Regions from separate parts of the Leptolyngbya sp. GGD genome, predicted to be linked through region 2. Evidence: riboswitches for the same ligand, from Rfam matches in the RefSeq annotation. Region 2 holds a riboswitch; the other holds the start of a gene.
What was found. A riboswitch is a leader RNA that binds a small molecule or an ion and turns the genes downstream of it on or off. The one in region 2 is predicted to bind cobalamin.
Positions count from the first base shown of each region.

Region 1: linked by a shared signal. The riboswitch ahead of OU814_RS04465 (energy-coupling factor ABC transporter permease) and the one ahead of OU814_RS00040 (hypothetical protein) in region 2 are both predicted to bind cobalamin.

Region 1 covers NZ_JAPQKE010000001.1:959,692-970,921, reverse strand. The annotation lists gene OU814_RS04495 (S-layer homology domain-containing protein) at 1-346, opposite strand, end outside; gene OU814_RS04490 (hypothetical protein) at 412-858, opposite strand; gene OU814_RS04485 (hypothetical protein) at 1,116-1,424, shown strand; gene OU814_RS04480 (energy-coupling factor ABC transporter ATP-binding protein) at 1,468-2,295, opposite strand; gene cbiQ (cobalt ECF transporter T component CbiQ) at 2,286-3,059, opposite strand; gene OU814_RS04470 (energy-coupling factor ABC transporter substrate-binding protein) at 3,064-3,348, opposite strand; gene OU814_RS04465 (energy-coupling factor ABC transporter permease) at 3,345-4,091, opposite strand; adenosylcobalamin (AdoCbl) riboswitch at 4,080-4,219, opposite strand; gene OU814_RS04460 (hypothetical protein) at 4,360-5,280, shown strand; gene OU814_RS04455 (hypothetical protein) at 5,419-5,685, shown strand; gene lpxD (UDP-3-O-(3-hydroxymyristoyl)glucosamine N-acyltransferase) at 5,812-6,855, opposite strand; gene rlmD (23S rRNA (uracil(1939)-C(5))-methyltransferase RlmD) at 6,856-8,256, opposite strand; gene OU814_RS04440 (hypothetical protein) at 8,306-9,172, shown strand; gene namA (NADPH dehydrogenase NamA) at 9,258-10,325, opposite strand; gene OU814_RS04430 (hypothetical protein) at 10,458-10,622, opposite strand; gene OU814_RS04425 (NADP(H)-dependent aldo-keto reductase) at 10,638-11,230, opposite strand, start outside.
Region 2 covers NZ_JAPQKE010000001.1:3,335-14,564, forward strand. The annotation lists gene glgA (glycogen synthase GlgA) at 1-283, shown strand, start outside; gene OU814_RS00020 (M3 family oligoendopeptidase) at 359-2,161, opposite strand; gene puuE (allantoinase PuuE) at 2,258-3,166, opposite strand; gene OU814_RS00030 (hypothetical protein) at 3,166-3,588, opposite strand; gene OU814_RS00035 (DUF3574 domain-containing protein) at 3,740-4,177, shown strand; cobalamin riboswitch at 4,496-4,639, shown strand; gene OU814_RS00040 (hypothetical protein) at 4,744-5,199, shown strand; gene OU814_RS00045 (acyl-CoA desaturase) at 5,237-6,058, shown strand; gene OU814_RS00050 (RidA family protein) at 6,212-6,601, opposite strand; gene OU814_RS00055 (NUDIX domain-containing protein) at 6,598-7,026, opposite strand; gene malQ (4-alpha-glucanotransferase) at 7,129-8,637, shown strand; gene OU814_RS00065 (response regulator) at 8,758-9,126, shown strand; gene OU814_RS00070 (nucleoside monophosphate kinase) at 9,332-9,859, shown strand; gene OU814_RS00075 (hypothetical protein) at 9,880-10,089, opposite strand; gene OU814_RS00080 (DUF3288 family protein) at 10,146-10,433, shown strand; gene OU814_RS00085 (hypothetical protein) at 10,490-11,188, opposite strand.

The sequences.
Region 1 (11,230 bases), 960 kb from region 2:
TTGCTGAATTGCTATGCGTGAGAATCCCTAATTCAGCCGTCTCTTTGACCGCTTGGCGGAGAGCTTGCGGTGCTTTATCGAGATCTGAGAAGGAACTAGAAGAATCAACAGTCGGAGCCGGAGTGGCAGAGGGAGTCGGACTCGGCTCTGTCGTTGTTTCAGGAGAAGGAGTTGGAGAGTCAGAAGGCGAAGGACTCGGAGAAGCTTGTGGGCTAGGCGAACTGTTTGTCAGGCGCGGATCTGCGGACAACGCATCCCGAACTGAATTCGCAGCGGGTGTGTTAGAACAACTCGCGAACAAACATAAGCTTACAAGTCCAAGCGTAATCTTTTGCAACGACAGCACGATCGATTAAATCCATGACCACGTTTCAACACTAGCGCAAACTGCGATCGATGTGGGGATGATCTCTATTCGCGATCGTCATCCAAGATTTTTTGTAAGCGCGATCGCTCCAAAACGTAATAGTCTGAAAGTCCCGTGCGCGCTGCTTCGATCTCTTGAGATTCTTCAGAAAAGATCTCAAATTTTTTGATCCACCAATCGAATGCACTGGGAAATTTTACCTTTTCTTGAGCAGCTTGCAAGAGTTCTAACGCTCGCTCTCGAGTCGGGCTAGCATCGCGATCGCAGCCTGCTTCTTCAGGATGTAAGATTGCACAGGCTTGTTCTCTTAATTTCTGACGAATTTCAGAGGAAGAGAGTCTTAAACAATCCGGTGAGATATCACCGAGCAACAGTCCGCGATCGGTATAGAGGAAAATGCGAATATTGCCAACTTCAAATGCGGCATTGGTAACAGTACAGAGAAGCAGTTTGGGGCAAGAAGGCAGCTTCCGGTCTAGTCGAATTTTCATATAGAAGAGAAGGGCAAAACGATGAGAGGCTTCTAATTCTTTTAACTTAGCGGATTTAGTTTAGGAGATTGGATTTATTTTGCAAAACTCCATATTAAAAACTGTTCATTTAGATTCAGATTTTTTTATTTTCTGGCGTTTGTCTGACATTTTTGCCCTATGATCTCTCTGACGATCGATTAAAATTTCTGTCCAATTGCCCGATGCCTGACATAATACGTGACGGAATATCGTGTATTTAAGGATACTAAGTAGGTATGCAACCTGTCTCTCGATCGGATGTGCTTTATGTAATCGATCACTGCTGGATGGTCGAAGATCCAGTGATAGATGAATATGCGTATCGATTCCGATTGATTCAAGATCGGCATTGGGCAGAGTTTAATCAAGCGTTTGCCTGTACAGATGAAACTCAGTACGAAGATATGGCGCGGCATCTAGATCAAATTCGTGAGGAACGCGATCGAGCCGAAGAGATTTTGTATTGGTTATTTCTGGATTCAGAATTGCGTCGGCAGGGGAAGACTGTGCCGGATTTGTGGGAAGCACAGCAGGCGCAGGCATAGGCGTTTTCGGGAATTGGGGAGATTTTGAAGATTTAGTTGAGAATTAGGGCTGATTTGGGTGTAGCCTTTCTCGGATTTGATGGATGATCGGATGTCTGCCGTGCTGTTGCTCTAGGTGGTTGAGCAGTGAGATCAGGTCTCCAGTGAGCGGAACTCCGAGTTTTAGGTGGTCTAAAATCGATTTCTGAGCGAAAACAGTTTGCGGAGTTCCTTCTAGGGCGAGGGTTCCTCGATCGAGCACAATCACCCAATCTGCCCAGCGATAAACCCACTCTAGATCATGCGTTGCCATCAAAATGGTTGTGCCATTGGCATGAATGGTTTCTAAAGTCTGCGCGAGCATTCGAGTGTGGAGTGGATCGAGATAAGCTGTTGGCTCATCTAGTAGCAATAACTCAGGCTTGAGAACCATGACATCTGCTAGGGAAACTCGCTTTTTCTGCCCTAGGCTCAAGTGATGAATCGGATGATGAGCGAGTTCGGTTAAACCAAATTCGGCTAGAGATTTCGCGATCGCAGGTTCGATCTCTGATTCTGTCCAGCCTAAGTTACACAATCCATATGAAATATCTTCTGCAACAGTTGATGCGATCAACTGCTGTTCGGGGTTTTGAAAGACTAAGCCTACTTTTTGCCGAAGTTCGATCAGCGATCGGCGATCGTAACTCAATGTCTGACCTTTCCAAGCAATCGTGCCGCGTTGTGGCTTGTATAAACCATTTGCCAGTAGAAACAATGTGGTTTTACCACAGCCATTTTGCCCAATCAAAGCCGTTCGTTTTGCGATCGGAATCTCTACCGTCAAGCCCTGAATCACAGGGTTTTTGGTTCCGGGATACGTATATTCGACTTGATCAAAGGCTAACGACATAGGCTGATAAGAAGCAATATGAGACATCCTAAACTAGCTTCGATCGCATAGCGTCGAGAAGGGCGATAGGTTCGTGGCGAATAGACTCGAAATTCCCCATTAAACCCTCTTGCTGCAGTGGATAAAACGAATTGTTGATAGTTCTCCATTGTTTTACGAAAAAGCTGACTGATCAGCAGACTCAAGCTATAAAACCAGCGTCCGACGCTGCGATAACCATTGCGCGAATGTTGAGCAATCCAAAGTTCACGAGCAGTTGAGAGCAAAATAAAGATGAATCGGTACATCAGCATCAGCAGTTCTGTGAGTACCTCTGGACATCTGATTTGTTTGAGAACTTGTAATATTTCTGTAAATGGGGTTGTGAATAAGACGAAATATAAGCACGACACTGTCGAAAGTGTCCGAGTCAAGATGACGACAGCTTGTAAAATCCCTTGCTGGCTCAAATAAAAGTAAGTCGATCCAATTGAGAAACCCAAAACTGCATCGCTTGCCGAGCGATCCGCAATCCCCAGGATCAAGGCTGGAATACTGATCAGCCAAAACCCGATCGCAAGACTAAGCAACCGTAAATAGATACGATAGGGAATTTGAGCATAGATGACAATCCAAATTCCTAGCCAGATTGCGATCGCGATCTGAATGATTGGAGTTGCAATCAGAGCAATCAACAGTACGATCGTTGCAAATAGTAATTTATGTTGCGGTGGTAGTTGTCGTAATCGATTGCGATGAGAAAGCGTATCCAGCCAAAGGTGCATGGTTTTATTTACCTTGCGATCGCCCTTTATACAGCCCGATGACATATCCAAGTACACCTGCACCCAATGCTGCTTGCGATGCAAAGAGTAAACTTGCAACTTCTGTACTCGCAGGCTCAAACATGGGCTTAAACCAGGGTTCATAAGTCGGATGGCTCTCTTCGATCAGTTGTTGTGCCTGTCCATCTGCTCCATTAAACTCTGCTCGCACAAACACCAAAGGAGCCACAGTGAGGAGAATGACTGCGATCGCAAGGAACCAATTCTGTCGCGTCGATGATTGTCTCATGTCTTCATCAAGTTTAAGGTTTCCAATTCAGTCCGATTGTAGGTCTGTAGCCAATTCCAGACTAAGACCGTGAGTAAGCCCTCGCTAATGGCTAAGGGAATTTGAGTCAGCGCAAAAATTCCAGCAAACTTTAGAAATGCAGCCCATACTCCACCCGTTGCTGCCGGAAACGCCAATGCCAACTGGATCGAAGTTGTGACATAGGTTAAAAGATTCGCGAAAGCTGAAGCTAGGAAAATTGCAGCTTTTTGATTCCCAGTTCTCAGCACTAAATGATAAATACCGTATGCGACGAAAGGTCCCACGATCGCCATTGAAAACAAATTGGCTCCGAGCGTTGTCAAGCCTCCATGCGCTAACAAAACGGCTTGAAACAGCAGCACCAATCCCCCTAAAACGGTCATTACCGCAGGTCCAAATAAAATTGCGCCGAGTCCAGTTCCCGTGGGATGCGAGCAGCTTCCTGTCACGGAAGGAAGCTTTAACGCAGATAAGACAAATGTGAATGCGCCAGCTAATGCTAAGAGCAGTTTCAATTCAGGATTTTGGCGTGTAATCCGCGTCAGCGATCGCAGTCCAAACGCAAAGAACGGCAGCGAGATCGCCCACCAAAATGCTGCCCACTGAACAGGCAAAAAACCCTCTGCAATGTGCATTGCTTGGGCTGGAGTTGCTGATCCCAATACTAAATACAAACTCAGCCCTGCCATTGCAGCAAGGCTCATCCATTTCCGAGTCCTCATTCTGTACCTCGCAGAACTAACAACCGTAAAGCTGGTGGGCATTCTGGCTTAGCGAAATCTCGCTTTACAGTTGCGGGACAGCGGCAGCTTTGCACTACACTTTCCCCAATCCAACTTTATTTAAGGTGTGACTCACTGTATCACTATTAGTCGAGTTTTTTGGTAGAGTTTTGTCGAGATGTAGAAATCTTTTAATCTATGACTCCAGAGGTAGACCGTCCTGTAACTGGGCTGATAATGTACAAGCACAGGAGTTGCCAGTCGCCTTATGTTAGAGCCATCTACCTTAAAATCGCCGCTGAAGCCCAATCGGTTACCTGTCTTTTTTGCATCCTCGTCTTTATTTCCTGATCTTCCAACGTTCCAGCAAGCAAGTAGAACGCTCACGTTCGATCAAGCACGACTGACAACAGACTTACAACCCCCTTCGGGCAACACGCAAGTGACTAGTGCGATCGCTCAATTGCCCCCTGATTTCTCGAATTCCCTAAACCGAGAAATTGTCACGAGCGGTTTAACCGCTTCCAGCGGCGATCAAACAGATTCGGTTCAATCTGCTCAAGATATCGTTGTCTCCATCAGCAGGTTGGTCAAAGAGATCTCAGGCACAGTTCCATTCGCAGATGGCACAATCGACGTCGATCTTTCAACTTCAGCAGGAGCAGTCCAAGGCTCGATCGAGTTTGGTAATGGGGCGCTTGTGTCCAATTTAACAACGCCTTTTGGAAGTTATTTTTCATCGATCGACTTCAAATCCTCTGATCAATATCCATTCAATTTCAACGGCACTCCAGGCATTGTCAATCTAGACGATGGTTTAGTCATCTTGGATTTCCAGCCTGAAATTCAAGATGACGAAATCGCAATTCCAATTAATGCACTCAGCGGCAATGTCACCTTCAACGATGGACAAGCGATTCTGAATATTCCAACTCCTTTTGGAGCATTTGCAACAAATTTTGATCTATCAGCATTAGTCAAACCTAGCACCCTGCAAGCTTCAGGAACTGTGACTGTGCAAGATGGAACGCCTCCGATCGAGATGACGGGCGATTTCGGCATCATTCAGACCACGCTTGACGTTCCAAAATTAGTTCAAAACGCTGGCTCAATCTTTGCAACTGTAAGAGGCACGATTCAGATGACGAATGATGCGATCGTCTACGATTTCAAGACCTCCATTTCGTAAGGCATTGAATTTAGCAAATTCTATCAATAGAAAACGAGGAATGTTGTTTGTAGCTCTATTCGCTAAATTCTTAAAGAGAGATTAAAAACAGCGTAAATGATTATGGTGAATTTGAAAAAAACGATAGGAGTCTTCCTCGTGAGCGTTTCCCTCTTAATCGGAGGTGCTGCACTTACAAGTTGTGGCAGTGGACAATCTGAGACTGAGGCAAAAGAAGAGTCATCCAAGGAGCAAGAAGCCTCAAATCAATCTGAAGATGACGATGAAAAGCGCCAAGAAGACAAAGCTAAGGATAATGATAGCGATGATGAGAAAGATGGCGAGAAATCCAACGCTCGCAACAACAACGATCGAGAGAATGACCAAGAAGATCGCAAAGAGAGCAAAGACAAAGACGACGGTTAATCTATTGCTCACATGAATACAATAGTAGGAGTATAGAGCAATCAGTGATGATGCACGAACCCCTACTATTTTGCTTGGGTACAGTTGTCTGGATACAAATTGGATCGCATTCTCCTCAACCGTTGCTTATGAATCCGTATCCATTCCTAAGCGCTTCTGAATTTGCTTGATCGCTTTGTACATCTCAGACAAGTGGCTATAGACAGCAGACGATCGTAGAAAAATTCGATGATCGACCGCAGGATAACCCGATACTGTTTGTCCTGCCGCCACGCTGGCATGAACTCCAGTTTTTGCAGAGGCAACCGAACCATCGCCCATCCGGCTCTCATTGCCCACACCGACCTGTCCTGCCAAGATCACGCGATTGCCCAGTACAGATCCCCCGGCAATCCCAACTTGAGCGGCAAATGCACAAGCCTCTCCAGTTTTGACTCCATGCCCAACCTGCACACAGTTATCAATCTTTGTATTACGCCCAATTCGAGTCTCACCGACAGAAGGGCGATCGATCGAAGAATTGCACCCTACTTCAACGCCATCTTCGAGCACGGTACAGCCTGATTGCTCCATTTTCAGCCAGCCTTCACGAGTCGGCACAAAGCCAAAGCCTTCTGAGCCAATCACTGCCCCTGCATGAATCACACAGTCTGCACCGATTTGAGCGCGTTCGTGAATCACACAATTGGCATGGAGAACTGTACGATCGCCAATTATCACGTCTGGGTAAATGACAACACCCGGATGAATAACAACATCATTGCCAATTGTCACGTTGGCTTCAATCACAACATGCGCGCCAATCGCAACGTTTTGACCAATCTGAGCAGACGGATCAATGATTGCAGACGGATGAATTGTTGCGGCAGGTTTGTAAGGTTGGTAGAAAAGCGCGATCGCTTGAGCAAACGCATAGCGCGGATTGCCTACAATGATCCAAGCTAAACCGCGTTCTTTCGCGATCGCTAGTAATTCCTCATTTGCAGGCAAAATCACCGCAGCAGCTTGGGTTTCGCGAAGCTGCTTTGCAAATTTCAGGCTTTCAGAATAGGTCAGCGTATTCGGCTTACTATCAAGTACTGCGGAAACTCCTGAAATTTCTAGATCAGGTGTTTCGCTACTACTCTTCACGGATTGCCCTAACTTTTCTACCAGATCCTTAAACAGCATTTACTCCTCCACTCGGTTTAAAAAAGCAGCACATTCGACATGAGCCGTCTGCGGGAAAAAGTCCGCAGGCTGAACTCGTATCAGTTGATAGGCATCATCTGCACATAACAATTTCAGATCTCGTGCTAATGTCGCAGCATTACAACTGACGTAAACAATTTGCTTAGGTTTCTGTTGTCGAAGCGTCTCCAAAACAGTTGCATCACATCCTTTACGAGGTGGATCGAGCATGACTAAATCCGGGTGAATCTCAAGCGATTGTAAAACTTTTTCAACCGCTCCCACTTCAAATCTGACGTTCTCGATTCCATTCAAACTTGCGTTCTGTTGAGCTTGTTCAATCGCTTCCGGTTGAATTTCTAATCCGATCGCAGTTTTGACACGTTGTGCGATCGGTAAAGTCATTGTTCCAATTCCACAATAAGCATCAACAAATGTTTCGTCACCTTGTAAGTTTAACTGTTCCAAAACAATGTTTAACAAAGCTTCAGTTTGCTCAGTATGGACTTGAAAGAAAGTATCGGGTCGGATGTGGAACGTCAGATTTGCGAATCGTTCTGAGAGGAAAGGCTGACCTGCGATGCAATGTGTCTCTGAACCAAAAATGGCATTCGTGCGATCGCGCTGCACATTCAGCGACACACCGACTAAATTCTCATAGCGTTGCAGCCATTCCTGAGCTTGAGCTTCTAAATTCGGCAAGTCTGGATCAGCCGTAATTAACGTTAGCAAGATTTCACCTGTGCGCTGCCCAATTCTTAAGGCTAAATGCCGCAATTGACCGCGATGATATTTCTCATCATAGATTCGCCATCCCTGCTGCTGAATGTCCTGTTTGACTTCAGCCAGTAAAGGATTCAATCGCTCATCCTGAATCGGGCACTGATTCAGATTCACAATCTGATGCGTGCCTTTTTGATAGTATCCCGCTTGAACTTGTCGCGTGTTGGAACTTCCGAGTGGATAAGTCGATTTGTTGCGATAGTGCAGAGGTTCGCTCACATTCAGAACGGGATCAACTGCAATGTTACGAAATCCGCCAATTCGCTCTAATGCCTGAACGACCTGATTCTGTTTCGCTTCTCGTTGATAGTCATAATCGACATGCTGCCACTGACAGCCGCCGCACTTGTCAGCAACAATACAGCCGGGTCGAATCCGATGGGGCGAAGCTTCGAGGAGTTTGTATAACTTCGCATGAGCAAGATTCGGCTTGACGTGCATCAATCGGACTAAAGCGCGATCGCCGGTGACCGTATCGGGCACAAAGACGACCCGTGAGCCTGCGCGACCTACTCCATCACCGCGATCGCTCAAATCGGTAATCGTGACTTCCAGCAATTCACCTTGCCGCCATTCCGTAGTGTTATCGCTGAATGATGTGTCTAATTGTGTGGGCACAGTAATGTCTCGCTAATATTCTCTTAAGTGTCGCTTCTCTTTCTGTCCTATGACTGATTTCACAACCGTTCTTCAATTTATCAGCGATTTTGAACAATCTCACCCTGATGCCTCGACTTACGAGATTACAAATCGTTTACGCGGCTATACGAAGCCGAGCTATACGACGAAAGTCTGGACGGTTGTGACAGGGTTTGAGCAAGCATTTATTGAAGGTAAACTCAATCAAGATGTGATCTTAGCAGGTGCAACTATAGATTTTGGACATTTCATTGCGTCTTTGTCGGATCAAATCAATCAGCCAGGGCTGCAATGGTCAGATTTGACGCGCTGGACAGGAGATCATACCTCTTGGGCGGGTGATATTGGGTCTTCGATCGAGACGTATCGCGCCACTCCAGAAAAGTTCAAAGGCTTAGGGGATGCGCTCGATCGGTTTGCTTCAGAGTCAGATTATGCGGCAGATGTTGCTGCTTGGGTGGTTGGCGCAATGCTCAATGGAAATTCCAAGATGCTTTTATCTGAAGCGATGCAGAAATATCATGCTCAGCCTTATTCGGAGCATGTAAGAACATTTATTCAGCGCAGATTTAATGGCATCCTAGATGGTCAGAGAATTACGAATCCTGCCAAGATTGAAGCTGAAATTCGCAGTGCTACGTTTGCGTATTTAGAATTGTCTCAGAATGCAAGTTTTCTCAAGAAATTGATGAAATCGTTTACACAAAAACTGCGATCGACAAATTTAGAACGCGATTTACTCAGCGCAGATTTGCTACAAGGTTCGCTGCACTTTATGGCTCACCTCATTCGCAACGCTGATCTAGCACCTTTGAAGTTCAAACCTTATCAGCAACCTCAAGCTCCTTGGCTCGGAGTGGTGAACTATGAAGTGACGATCGACAATCCGAAATAGGTTACTCTCTAAAGCCACTAGCCCCAACTGTAGAGGTGCTAGAGGTGCGTTCATACAGGTTCCATCCGACCGAGACACTCTGTCATTAAATCCAGGCTCGTTCGTATTGCACGGGATAGACTTTTTCCTGACCTAGTTCTTTTGCTGCTTGAAGTGCCCAATAGGGATTCCGCAAGAATTCCCGCCCTATCAAGACAACATCTGCTTGACCTGCACGGATAATATAATCTGCTAGTTCAGCAGAGGTGATCAATCCCACTGCACCCGTTTGAATTTTGGCTTCTCGACGAATTCGTTCAGCAAAGGGCACTTGGTAGCCCGGAGATAGAGGGATTTTCACGCCAGGGATCGTGCCACCCGAAGAACAGTCAATCACATCAACGCCAAGAGATTTGATCTTATCGCTCAGAGAAATGCTTTGTTCAATGTCCCATCCTTGCTCTGCCCAATCGGTTGCTGAGATGCGAACCCAGAGCGAATCGCGTTCTGGTACAATCTCCCGCACTGCTCGAACGACCTCTTGGAGAAATCGAGTGCGATTTTCAAAGCTGCCACCATACTCATCTTGTCGTTGATTCACCAAAGGCGAGAGAAATTGATGCAGTAAATACCCATGTGCTGCGTGAATTTCAATGACTCGAAATCCAGCTTCTACTGATCGACGCGCGGCTTGAGCAAATGCCTCAGTCGTTTGCTGAATTTCTTCGACAGTCAAGGCTTCTGGGGTTGGATGCTTGGGACTAAATGCAACGGCACTACTCGATACAATCGGTCGCCATCCTCCCTGAGACTCGTCGATCGCATGTCCCCCTTCACTTGGTTTTGCAGTACTTGCTTTTCTGCCTGCATGGGCGAGTTGAATGCCTGCAACCGCACCACAGTTATGAATACTCATGACAATTTTTGCTAAAGCTTCAATCTGATCATCTGACCAAATTCCTAAATCTTCAGGGCTAATGCGTCCCTGGGGTTCGATCGCGGCTGCTTCAGTAAACACTAATCCTGCTCCACCAACAGCACGACTTGTTAAATGAACCCAGTGCCAATCATTGGCATATCCATCAATGCTGGAGTATTGGCACATGGGGGAGACGACAATGCGATTGCGGAGAGTGACATCTCGAAGGGTAAGTGGTTCAAACAAATGCGACATTGAGATATTCCTAACGATCAACGCTGATCAAATCTTAGAAAATTTCCACGATCGTAGTGATCTAAGATTCTCAAAGTTCCCGAAAATGGGGAATTTAGGGGGCGGAGTTCTGCCCCTTTACAAATTGATTGGCTATGAGTTCTGTCTTTTCTTCAGGTATTGCCGAATCGAACTGACTACGCTTCTCAAGATTTCTTCTGGAGATGTCGAATTGCTTGACCGACTCGTAATTTTTAGTCCTGCGATCGACATCTCCCAACGCTGCACCTCGCAGCAGAACGCTCGATGGTCAGACATTGAGTGCAAACCGACTTAAGGAGCCGGATTGGGATATTGCGTGTAAACTTCCTCAATGTCTTTGAGAATGTCTGGAGTTAGATCAACCTTGATGCTATCGATATTTTCTCGAAGTTGGTCTAGGGTTGTTGCACCGATAATAGTACTGCTCACAAACCAACGACTCCGAACAAATGCTAACGCTAATGCTGTCGGACTAAGGTTGTGACGTTTTGCAACCTCAGCATAAGCCGCAACCGCTTCCTTGACTCTAGGTTTAAGATAACGCTGTCCAAACTGCTCAAATAGGGTAATTCGAGTCGTTCCAGGATCGCCTTGTAAATACTTTCCAGACAAAAATCCAAATGCTAAAGGACTATAAGCTAGTAAACCCACATTCTCGCGGTACGAAGCTTCTGCCAATGCAGAATCAAAGACCCGATTCAATAAGTTGTAAGCATTTTGAATTGACACCACTTTCGGTAATCCTAATTGTTGAGCAAGATAGCTAAACGTTGTAATGCCCCAAGGGGTTTCATTGCTCAGTCCCAAGTAGCGAATTTTTCCAGCCTTGATCAGATCTGCAAATACTTCCAACTGTTCAGCAATGGGAACTGTTTCCCGCTCTT
Region 2 (11,230 bases):
GTATGGAACTGTGCCGATTGTTCGAGGCGTGGGAGGGTTGATCAATACGGTATTCGATCATGATTATGATCAAAATCACCCACCTGAAGAGAGAAACGGATTTGTATTCTATGACAAGGATAACTATGCCTTAGAGTCCGCGATGGGACGAGCTTTTGATCTTTGGGGACAGAATCGGCAGGTCTTTAATCAGTTGGCGATTCAGGGAATGAAGTATGACTATTCTTGGACGGAATCAGCTAAAGAGTATGCGGAATTATATAACAATATTCGGCATAAGTAGCAGTTGACAGAGCTGGATAAATTCTGAGAAGCTCCAGTGAATTACAGTTCACTGGAGCTTCTTTGTTTAAGTCATTTACAGGCTAGCTTGCAACTGATCTAGTAGCTTCTCAACATAGGTTAAAGCTCCCCGGATTGTTGCGGGATCTTCAATGTCAACGCCAACATACTGACGCAGTGCAGTCACTTGGTCTAGGCTGCCACCTGCGGCAAGTAGCTCTAAATACCCAGGAATAAAGTCTTTCCCAACTTCGAGATACTTCTGATAACAAGCAAGACTCACAATGTTTGATGCTGTGTACTGATAGCAGTAGAAGGGCTTGAAGTAGATATGTCCGATTCTTGCCCAATCGTATTGATGTTCAGGCAGAACTTCAACTGCATCACCACAAAGAGTTTGATATAATTTCATCCATTCTTGGTTGACAAAGGAGTGATCAAAACTGCTTTGAGCGGCACGTTCATGAACAGCTAGCTCTAGACGGCTAATTGTGCTTTGTCGGAATAATAGATTTAACTGATCTTCAAGTTGTCGTGTGATCAATGATTTCGTCAAAGCCTTATCGTCTTTAGCTTGTTTCAGCAGATAGTCTAGCAACAGCAATTCATTGAATGTTGATGCGATTTCAGCTAGCACCATTGGAGGATTGCTGTTGAAGTAGGTTTGTCGATCGTCAATCCAAGCAAAGTGCAATCCATGACCCATTTCGTGTGCTAGGGTGAACAACGAATTGTAGTCATCGGTGTATGACATCAATAGATAGCTATGTTTGCCGTAGGTGTAGGAACAGAATGCACCACCACGTTTGCCAGGGCGGACTTTTGCATCGACCCAGTTTTTCACGAAGAATTCTTCTGCTCGACGGGCATAGTTCGGATCAAACTGATCTAATGCAGAAAGTAGCGTTTCGACTCCTGTTTTATAGGTGACAGGTGGGGTTGCTTCAGTTCCCCAGGGAGCATAAAGATCGGCTGTGCGGATTTTTTGTCCTAGAGCTTGACCTTTTAGAGTGTAGTAGCGCTGGAAAAGATCAAAGCGATCGCCTGTACCCTGCATAATCGCTCGAAATACAGGTTCAGAAACTTCATCTGCTAGCAGTTGCTTCTGCAAAGTAGACTCATAGCCGCGCATCTGATTTTCGATCTTGTGATCTTGTGCTACGGAATTCAAAATGTAAGCATACAGCGAATTATGCTGTTTCATGACTTTCCGAACAGATTGATAGCCTGCGGTTCGGATTTCTGCGTCGGGGTGATAGAGCAATGCACTCAGTTCTGATTCGGTGCTGACGATGCGACCATCGGGAGTTGTTATAGGTTCGTATTCTTGTTCGCCCAGGTGAACTGATCTCAGTTGGATAAATGCTTGTCGTCCCGTTAAGCTATCTTGATTGCGAGTCTGTTCAACTTCTTCAGAGAGTGTATGGGGTCGATACTTTGCAATGCGATTGAGATAATGCTGATAGGTTGCTAGGATAGGAGCTTTTTGTAGGGTTTCAAATTTGGCAGCATCTAATTTTTGCAGTTCGAGATCAAAGAAAAGAAGCTGGTTTTCAACGCCTGTGAGCGCTTCCATGACTTTATCTAGAAATTGCTTGGCTTCGGTATTGCGGGTGTCGGCGGAGAAGATGAGCGAAGGAAACGCATAGAGATAGCCGGATTTTTCAGCGATCGCTTCTAATGTTTTAAAACACTCTGCTAATTGATCGGCGCTCAAATCTTTCACCTTGCCGCGATGTGCATCCCTAAACTCGCTGGCTTGTTGCTGCAACGACTCTAAATCTTGAGAGAAATTTGGATCGCTGAAGTTTTGATATAAATCAGATAAATCCCATTCTTGTGGATTGTCCAACTGCATCCGGTCAATCGCTTGTGTCATTCCATTAGCTCCTTAAACGGACTCATTATGATTACGCTTTGATTTCGATAGTAACACAGTAATCAATTTTGAACGGGAAGGCATCCGCGTTCTGGGTTATTTCGGTTGGTGATGTTCGTGCCAGTGTCGAGCAATATCAATTCGACGACAGAGCCAAACGCGATCGTGCTGCTGCACATAGTCCAAAAATCGCATCAGTGCAGCGGCTCGTCCAGGTCGTCCAACTAAGCGACAGTGTAAGCCAATGCTCATCATTTTTGGTGCAGTTTCACCTTCTGCATAAAGCACGTCAAACGCATCACGAAGATAGGCAAAAAACTGATCGCCAGAGTTAAACCCTTGAGACGTGGCGAACCGCATATCATTGTTGTCCAACGTATACGGGATGATCAGATGCGGCTTTTGGTCGGTATTGACCCAGTACGGGAGATCATCGGCATAGCTGTCAGAACTGTAGAGAAAGCCGCCTTCCTCAATTACAAGTTTGTCGGTATGCTCGCTGCTGCGCCCGGTGTACCAACCGAGTGGGCGACTGCCTGTGACACGGGTGTGAATGTCGATCGCTAATTTGAGATGCTCTCGTTCAGCTTCTTCTGAGAAGTCTTTGTATTCAATCCAGCGGTACCCATGACTGGCAATCTCCCAATCTGCGGCTTTCATCGCAGCAACGGCTTCGGGATTTCGCTCTAATGCCATAGCGATACCATAGACGGTGACTGGAATTCTGCGTGATGTAAACATGCGATATAACCGCCAAAATCCGGCACGGCTGCCGTATTCGTAACAAGATTCCATATTCATGTGGCGCATTCCCTGGAAGGGAGCCGCGCCAACAATTTCTGACAAGAATGCTTCCGAGGCGGGATCACCGTGGAGGACGCAGTTCTCGCCGCCTTCTTCGTAGTTGATGACAAATTGAACTGCGATTCTGGCTTGATCTTTCCATTGGGGATGGGGTGGATTTTGTCCGTAACCCACGAGATTGCGCGGATATGAATCAGGCATCAGCAATTGACCGATAAAAGTTGCTGATTCAGAAATATAACAAGATCTCGGACGGTATGCAGCATACCAATATCCAAACGATCGCGAATTTCAATGCCAAAGCGATCGTGAAAGTCCTCACATAAGGTACATTCCCAATCGAACCAGCACACCAGAGGAAGTTGAAGATCCTCGGTTAAGCGATCGCTTGGGGTAATTTTTGCGAATTGCAACCCGGAATACGCTTCCATTTGCTGATAAACGAAAATTGCCAGATCTTGAGAAATTGAAAGCGGTTGCCAAAATGAGCGATACCAATCCTCGGATGTGCGAGTGGGGCGAGTTCGCATTGCCTGATTGATCTGTCGTCGAATGCTGAGGTCAGGACTCAGATCGGCGTAGGTTCTGATATTTAGAACGATATTATCTAGCTTGCGCCACATGCTCCCTATTATCCGTTTGCCATCGGTTTGTCTCAGTATTCCCACTCAGAGATCGATTCAAGCTATCGATTTTTTGAGGTTTTACAAAATCTAGGGATTGCATGAAGAATTCCACTTCAACGTGAGAGAAGAGAGAGTTGAGGTTGATGTGATGAAATCTAGATTCCACTTAATTTTAGGAGTGGCAGTCGGGCTGATTGTGCCGCTGCTGGTTTTCGCAAAGGTTGATGAATCTGTGGATCAATCTTGCCAGTTGCAACCGCATGGCAAGGCTTTTATGCGAACAGAGTTATTTTTTGGATTCGCGAAACCCGATCGCTCAGAAGTGACTCAGGTTGAATTTCAGCAATTTGTCGATCGCGTTGTGACTCCGCTATTTCCTGAAGGGCTGACAAGGGTAGCCGCGAAGGGGCAATATCGGAATTCGCAGGGTAAGGTTGTGGCAGAAAACTCTCAACTTTTGACGCTACTGTATCCGATGAATGTTGAGAGTAGCAAGAAGATTGATCAGATTCGAGCCGCTTATAAACAGGCATTTCAGCAAGAATCTGTATTGCGCGTGGATGAGCGATCGTGTGTTTCGTTTTAATGGTCAACTTGATAGTTTAATTTCTGAACGAGTCTCATCTTTATCGGGCATAGCGTTAGAGTTTTACGCGACACGATAGCTCAGAGGCAACGGTTCCGAGGAATCGCGGCTTTTTAGATCAGCGAACAATAGGACGGCTAACTAGCGATTTGGTATTCTCGTCAACAACATGGAATGTAACCGATATGTGGATCTGTGCAAAATGTGAGAGCCTTCAGAGACTACTTTAGTAAACGATTTAGATGATTGGCTCATTTTCAATCCAGTTTGAGTGGGTGAAGTGCGGCAAAGATGAGTCTAATTTTGCTTGATCGTGCTACTCTCTAGATGAGTATCGGTTCTGATGGGAATCAGCCATTAGACGCAAGGGGGAAAGTTCGGTGCAAACCCGACGCTGTCCCGCAACTGTGATAAGAACTGTGTTCTTTGAGTCAGGATGCCCGCCGATGCATAGCGCCTCTTTAAGAGGTATGTCTGTTGTGTTTCATCTGCGAGGTACGGATGATGATGGTTCTTAGTTTCTTAAAACGGATTTGCTTCCCTATTTTGCAGTTCAGGGGAAGTTGATGAGGTTTCAACATTATGATTTGCGATCGCATTTTGATCACTGGCAAGATCTGGTTATTCAGCAGAATTTTTTGCAGATAGGGTTCACTAGCTGGAATGGCTATTTGAGACTAGGGCGAGGACTAGTAACCTGCAAGATTACGAATCGGATCAATGCTTCAATGAATTTGAGTATTGATTCTGTAGTCTTTGAGCAGGAGTTCGTCGCGCAGGCACAAGTCGAGCTATATTTGCGAATGCTTGAAGTTGATAGCCAAGCTGGGGTTGCGATTCACGAGGCAATCGCGACGTATGACCCAACTCAAGCGATCGTGCTTCTGGCGAGACGGGATCGCGAAGTTCAGGTCAGTCTACTGCAAAACCTAAAAGTCTCTCCTGCTGATTGCTATAAACAAGTGCAGCACCGTTGGAGTGAGTTTCAACTAGAAGCCACAGAGCGCAATCGTGCTGAGTGATCACGCTGATTTTATCCAAACCGTTTGAGCAAAATTCATGACCGATGTCCGTTTGACTTCTCCACGTCCTCGTTGGACTGTAATTACTGTTGTTGTTTTCTTGCATTTAGGAGCCTTACTTGCACTGTCTCCCGCTTATTTTAGTTGGTCAGCCGTTGGAGTTGCTCTATTCTTGCATTGGCTGACGATCGGACTAGGAATCTCTTTAGGATTCCACCGATTAGCAACGCATCGCAGTTTCAAAACGGTCAAATGGTTAGAATACTTCTTTATCTTGTGTGGCACATTGGCAGGTCAAGGAGCCGTGAAGGGTTGGGTCGGCTATCATCGAATGCACCATTTGTTTGCCGATCGTACGGGTGATCCACATGATTCGACTCAGGGATTTTGGTGGAGTCATATCAGTTGGCTGATGCACGAGGTTCCATCTCATTCAGAACTGCATCGATTCACTCAAGATATTGCTCATGATTCGTTTTATCAGTTTTGCCACAAGCACTACATTGCTTTACAGATTGCATTAGCTGTTTTGCTTTATGGTCTCGGTGGAATGCCCTTCGTAGTCTGGGGCATTTTTGCGCGATTGTTTGTTGGCTTTCACAGTACGTGCTTTGTCAATAGTGCATGTCATACTTTTGGCTATCGGAACTATGCGGTCAATGATCGATCGACGAATTGCTGGTGGGCAGCATTGCTGACTTTCGGAGAAGGATGGCACAACAATCATCATGCTTATCAAGCTTCGGCGCAGTTTGGCAAGCGCTGGTGGGAAGTGGATCTGATATGGTTGACGATTCGACTGTTGGAGAAATTGAAACTTGCAAAAAACGTCAAGACTGCTCATCTGGTAGAGTATTGAATCTCACACAACTAATTTCCAATATTCAAATCGACAAAAGCCCATACCCGTTCCAGAACAAGCATTTACCTTGTGATGTGAATCTTCCAGCCATCGCGCTTCGATGCGATCGCTCTCGCTTGTGAATCAGGTTCAAGAGCGATCGCAGTTCTCCTAATCTTTCAGTGTTGCAACACAGTCGATCTCAACCAAAACATCTTTTGGCAAGCGAGCGACTTCCACACAAACTCTTGCGGGTGCAGTTGCTTCATCAAAATATTTGGCATAGACCGCATTCATTGCCGCAAAATCGTTCATGTCTTTCAAGCAGACCATGGTTTTGACAACATCATCGAGCGACGAACCAGCCGCTTCTAAGATGGCTTTCAAACTGGTCATGGCTCGTTCGGTTTGAGCCGCAACATCGCCAGCACCGACAATTTCACCCGTCTGCGGATCGAGTGAGATTTGACCTGCGACAAAGACTAAACCTTGAGCCACGATCGCTTGATTGTAAGGACCAACCGGAGCCGGAGCCGCATCAGTCCGAATTACTTTTTTCATAATCTTGGGCGCATTCCATAATTTCTGTACTGTAAATAATCGTGCAAAATGCGATCGTGATCAAAACATAAATTCTCAGGGATCTCCCAAATCTCGACAATCCGCACATTTTTGGCATCATCACCTGCTTTGGGTTCGCCCTTGGCAGTGGCAATGTACGCAATGCTCATCGTATGTTGGCGCGCATCTCGATCGGGATCAGAATAAACTCCCAGTAAATCAATGAGTTCAATGTGCAGTCCAGTTTCTTCTTCGGCTTCAAGATGTGCGGTTTTCTCAGCCGAATTTCCGTAATCGATGAAACCGCCGGGAATTGCCCATCCATGTGGGGGATTGAGGCGTTCGATCAGCACGATTGGGCGATGGGGGCGATCAATGAGTTCGATGATAATGTCAACGGTGGGAGCAGGATTGCGATGAGCCATAAAAAATTACGATTTCCGAATTAATCTTGATTCTTCTTGCGGTGGATTTTGTCCTCTCCGCCTCATGTTACAGTTCTCACAGCCTTTTCCTGCTAGATTACTATGCCTTTAATGCGATCAAGTGGCGTTTTGCTGCATCCTACCTGCTTTCCCGGTCGATTTGGAATCGGAGAACTAGGAGCCGAAGCTCATCGATTTATTGAGTTTCTTGTGCAGAGTGGACAGCAATATTGGCAAGTGTTGCCATTAGGTCCTACGGGATATGGAAATTCTCCCTATGCATCTTATTCATCAATGGCAGGCAATCCGTTGTTGATTAGTTTAGAGGCGTTGCGCGATCGCGGCTTGCTAGAAGAATCGGATTTTGCGAATGCTGATGGATTTTGGATCGATTGTGTGGATTTCGATCGCGTCTATGCGTTCAAGGCTCCGTTATGGCGAAAGGCTTGCGATGCCTTTAAACATCAGAGTGATGAACAGCGCGATTTTGCCGATTTTTGTACAAGAAAAGCCTTCTGGTTAGAAGACTATGCGTTGTTCATGGCACTGAAGCATGAGAACGGCGGCAAGAGTTGGTATGAGTGGGAACCCGAATTGATGCAGTCGAAACCGGATGCGATCGAAGCTGCTCGAATCCGACTGCAAGAAGAAATTTACTACCAGAAATTTCTTCAATACGAGTTTTTCAAACAGTGGGTGGCGCTGAAAGAACATGCCAACGAAAATGGTGTGCAAATTATTGGAGATATTCCCATTTATGTTGCACATGATAGTGCGGATGTTTGGGCAAACTCGGAGAACTTTCGGCTTGATCCTGAGACCGGACATCCTGAACTGATGGCAGGTGTACCACCAGATTATTTTAGTGCAACAGGACAGCTTTGGGGTAATCCTATCTATGACTGGAACTATCTGGAATCGACAGATTTCAAGTGGTGGGTGCAGCGATTTGAAGCCATGTTAGATCTGGTGGACTGGATTCGGATTGATCATTTTCGTGGGCTTGAGGCTTATTGGGCAGTTCCGCAAGGTGAAGAGACAGCGATGAATGGGAACTGGATCGAAGCGCCAGGAGATCAGTTCTTTCAGATGCTCAATACGAAGTTAGGAAAGCTACCGATCTTGGCAGAAGATTTAGGTGTGATTACACCGGAAGTAGAAGCATTACGGGATAAGTATGAGTTTCCAGGCATGAAGATTCTTCACTTTGCTTTTGGGTCTGATCCGGGCAATCCTTATCTGCCATTTAACTATCCTCGTAATTGTGTCGTGTATACAGGTACGCACGATAACGATACAACGATCGGCTGGTATGAGCAGCTTTCAGACTATGAGCGGGGCAATCTTTGGAACTATATGGGCTGTATCGGACAGCAGGGAATTCATTGGGATTTGATTCGAGTCGCCATGAGTTCGGTTGCAGTTCTGTCGATCATCCCAATGCAAGATTTAATGGGGTTGGGGGCGAATACCAGAATGAATGTTCCGGGCCAGGCAGAGGGGAATTGGGGTTGGCGCTATCGATCGGAGATGTTGAATGACGAGATTCGCGATCGATTCGCAAGTTTGACGCATCTATTTGGGCGTGCACCTCACCGGAAGCGAGATTAACTCAAAATGTAAATTGAAGAACAGTAATGATGGTTCTCTAGTTTTCTACAATTTTCTGATAGGGTCAGCAACACGCATCAAGCTCTACAAATTGTTTTTCTAGTAATCATTACTGTCTCAATGATGATACAGACTATTCTGCTGATTGAAGATCATGCTGCGCTTCGAGCGAATTTGGCAGAGATGCTTGAGTTAGAAGGCTATCGAGTGATTGAAGCAGAAGATGGAAGCTCAGGAATCAAACTGGCAACGGAGGAACGCCCAAACCTGATTGTTAGTGATTTCGAGTTGCCTATTTTTGATGGATTTGATGTGTTGAGATTGCTCCGTCAAAATCTGGAAACCATGAATATTCCAATCTTGTTTTTAACCGGAGCAGTTGAGAATAACGATCGCTTGAAAATCCTCAAAGATCGAGGAGAAAAGTATCTATCTAAACCTTGCGCTCTCAGTAAGGTACTAGCAGAGATTAGGGAATGCTTATCTTAAGTTTCAGAATTGAATTCGTGATGAACAATGACACAATGTAACATTGCGTTCAGCATGAGCGATCAGTTCTCTAGTTTTTCACACTATTTCTCTATCGTTCTTTGATGTAGCAAACTTTATCATCAGATGTCAGTATGCTGAGATGAGCATGATTCGAGTTCAATCATTGATGACCGAAGTTTAGTCTAATCGTTTGAGGAATAATATGACAGTGCAGCTTATTTTCTTAGGACTTGAGACTGCGAGTGTGAATACACAGGCAGCAATCTTATCGAAACAACTCGGGATTCCCCATATCTCGATGATCCATTTGTTTTCGCAGTTTATGCGCGATCGCTTGTGCAGCGATCTGCAAGCCATCCTCCCTTCCGATACGATCTCGCCTGATACAGAAAAGCTGGCAATGCTGGAAGTCCGTTTGCGGCAATCTGATACTCGTCAGGGTTGGATTCTCACGGACTTTCCTCAGTGCTTTACTCAAGCGCAATCTCTGCACCTTCTGCTTGAATATATGGGCTATTCACAGCCTCAAGCACTTTATCTCAGTCTTACAAAACATGATTTATTAGAGCGATTATCGGCTGATCAATTAGCGTGGAATCAACGGCTGCTTTCTCCTGTTATCGAGTACTACCAGGAACTAGACTGCTTAATGATGGTTGATGCGAATACAACTCCCTCAATTATTAATGAAAAAATTCTGGATAGATTGCAAATTACGATATTGGCTTAGCGAAACAAGCTGCTTGGATCTCAACTGGCTTGGAACTCGGAGAATGTTACAAATCTTGCTTGTGGTTTGAACCAATTTAAACAGGTTTCTAAGCGATCGAGTAAGGCTAATCCATGGTCTAAACCTTCAGCCGATGCTTTGAATTTTATTGTTTTATCTAACGGTTGCCCGTACTCTTCTGGAACATCAAACCCTTCAACATCAAAGCTCAAAAGAATTAACTTATCCATCTCTCTGCAACCGCGTTCCCGTATTATACTGACGAGCGTGATTTCCACGGTGAGATATGGCGCAAGAGCAAAAAGACCAGGAGCATCCTTTGTGGAAGAGCGATCGTGAAATTGTCGATTCTCTACTGACGGGCGAAGCAACGGATTGGAATCTCGCAGAATTAGCCCGCTTGAGAATTCGCTATAACGGTTTCCCAGGGGCACGCGATATTCAAGCAGACTTAGATACAGTTCTCAAACAGTGGAACTTAACGGAGGATGCTTTGTTTGAAAAAACTCGCCACATTCATGTAGAGACGAAGCCTTATAAGGGGCGTGGCGCGAAGCGGGATGATTGGAGCTAGAAAGAAGTGGGGAGTGGGGAAGAAACAATCTCTACTCCCTACTCCCCACTCCCCACTTAGTAGGCATTCACTGCCAACGCAGAATTCAGACGCAAATTCAAATCAGACTGATTGACTGAAATCACCTGATTGCGATTTCGTCCAAGCAATAAGCCACCTAAAGCACCTGCACCCGTACCGATTAGAACTTTGCCCAACGTGATCCGACGATTCCCGGTGATGCCAGAGATAATCGCTGCTGCACCTGAACCGATTGCAGCTCCCTTCAGAATTGCATCTGTACTCACCCCTCGACGAATTTCTTCAGTCCGAGTGACTAAATCTGTTTGACCATTCAGTGCCACCTGATTGCCATTATTCAAAATCAAGGTATTTGCGACAAAGCGAGTTCCACCATCGGCAGGCTGAAACTCTCCTTTCACTTGGCTACCTGCTGGAATCAACAGGGTTCCATTCGAGGTGCGAATATTATTGGGAACAGTTAACGTAATCGGAAGGCGTTCATTCGGGGCAACCAAAATTTTCTCAGCATCTCGGTAAGCCAAGCGCAACGTTGTGCCTGCCGGAATTCGGAATGCACCTGTCGTTTGCGTCGGTGACGAGGGAGATGAGGGGAAAAGCTGCGCGACTTTCATTGGAGCAGGAGTAGCAGCGATCGCGTCTTTCGCAAATACGATCGGAGCGGCTCCAGTCGCCGTTACACCGATCGTCAGTGCGAGCGCAGTGCTAGTTTGCAATTTCTTCAAGTTCAACATAGATTTTTGTCCTTCAAGTCCGAGTCTAACGGCGATACTTTC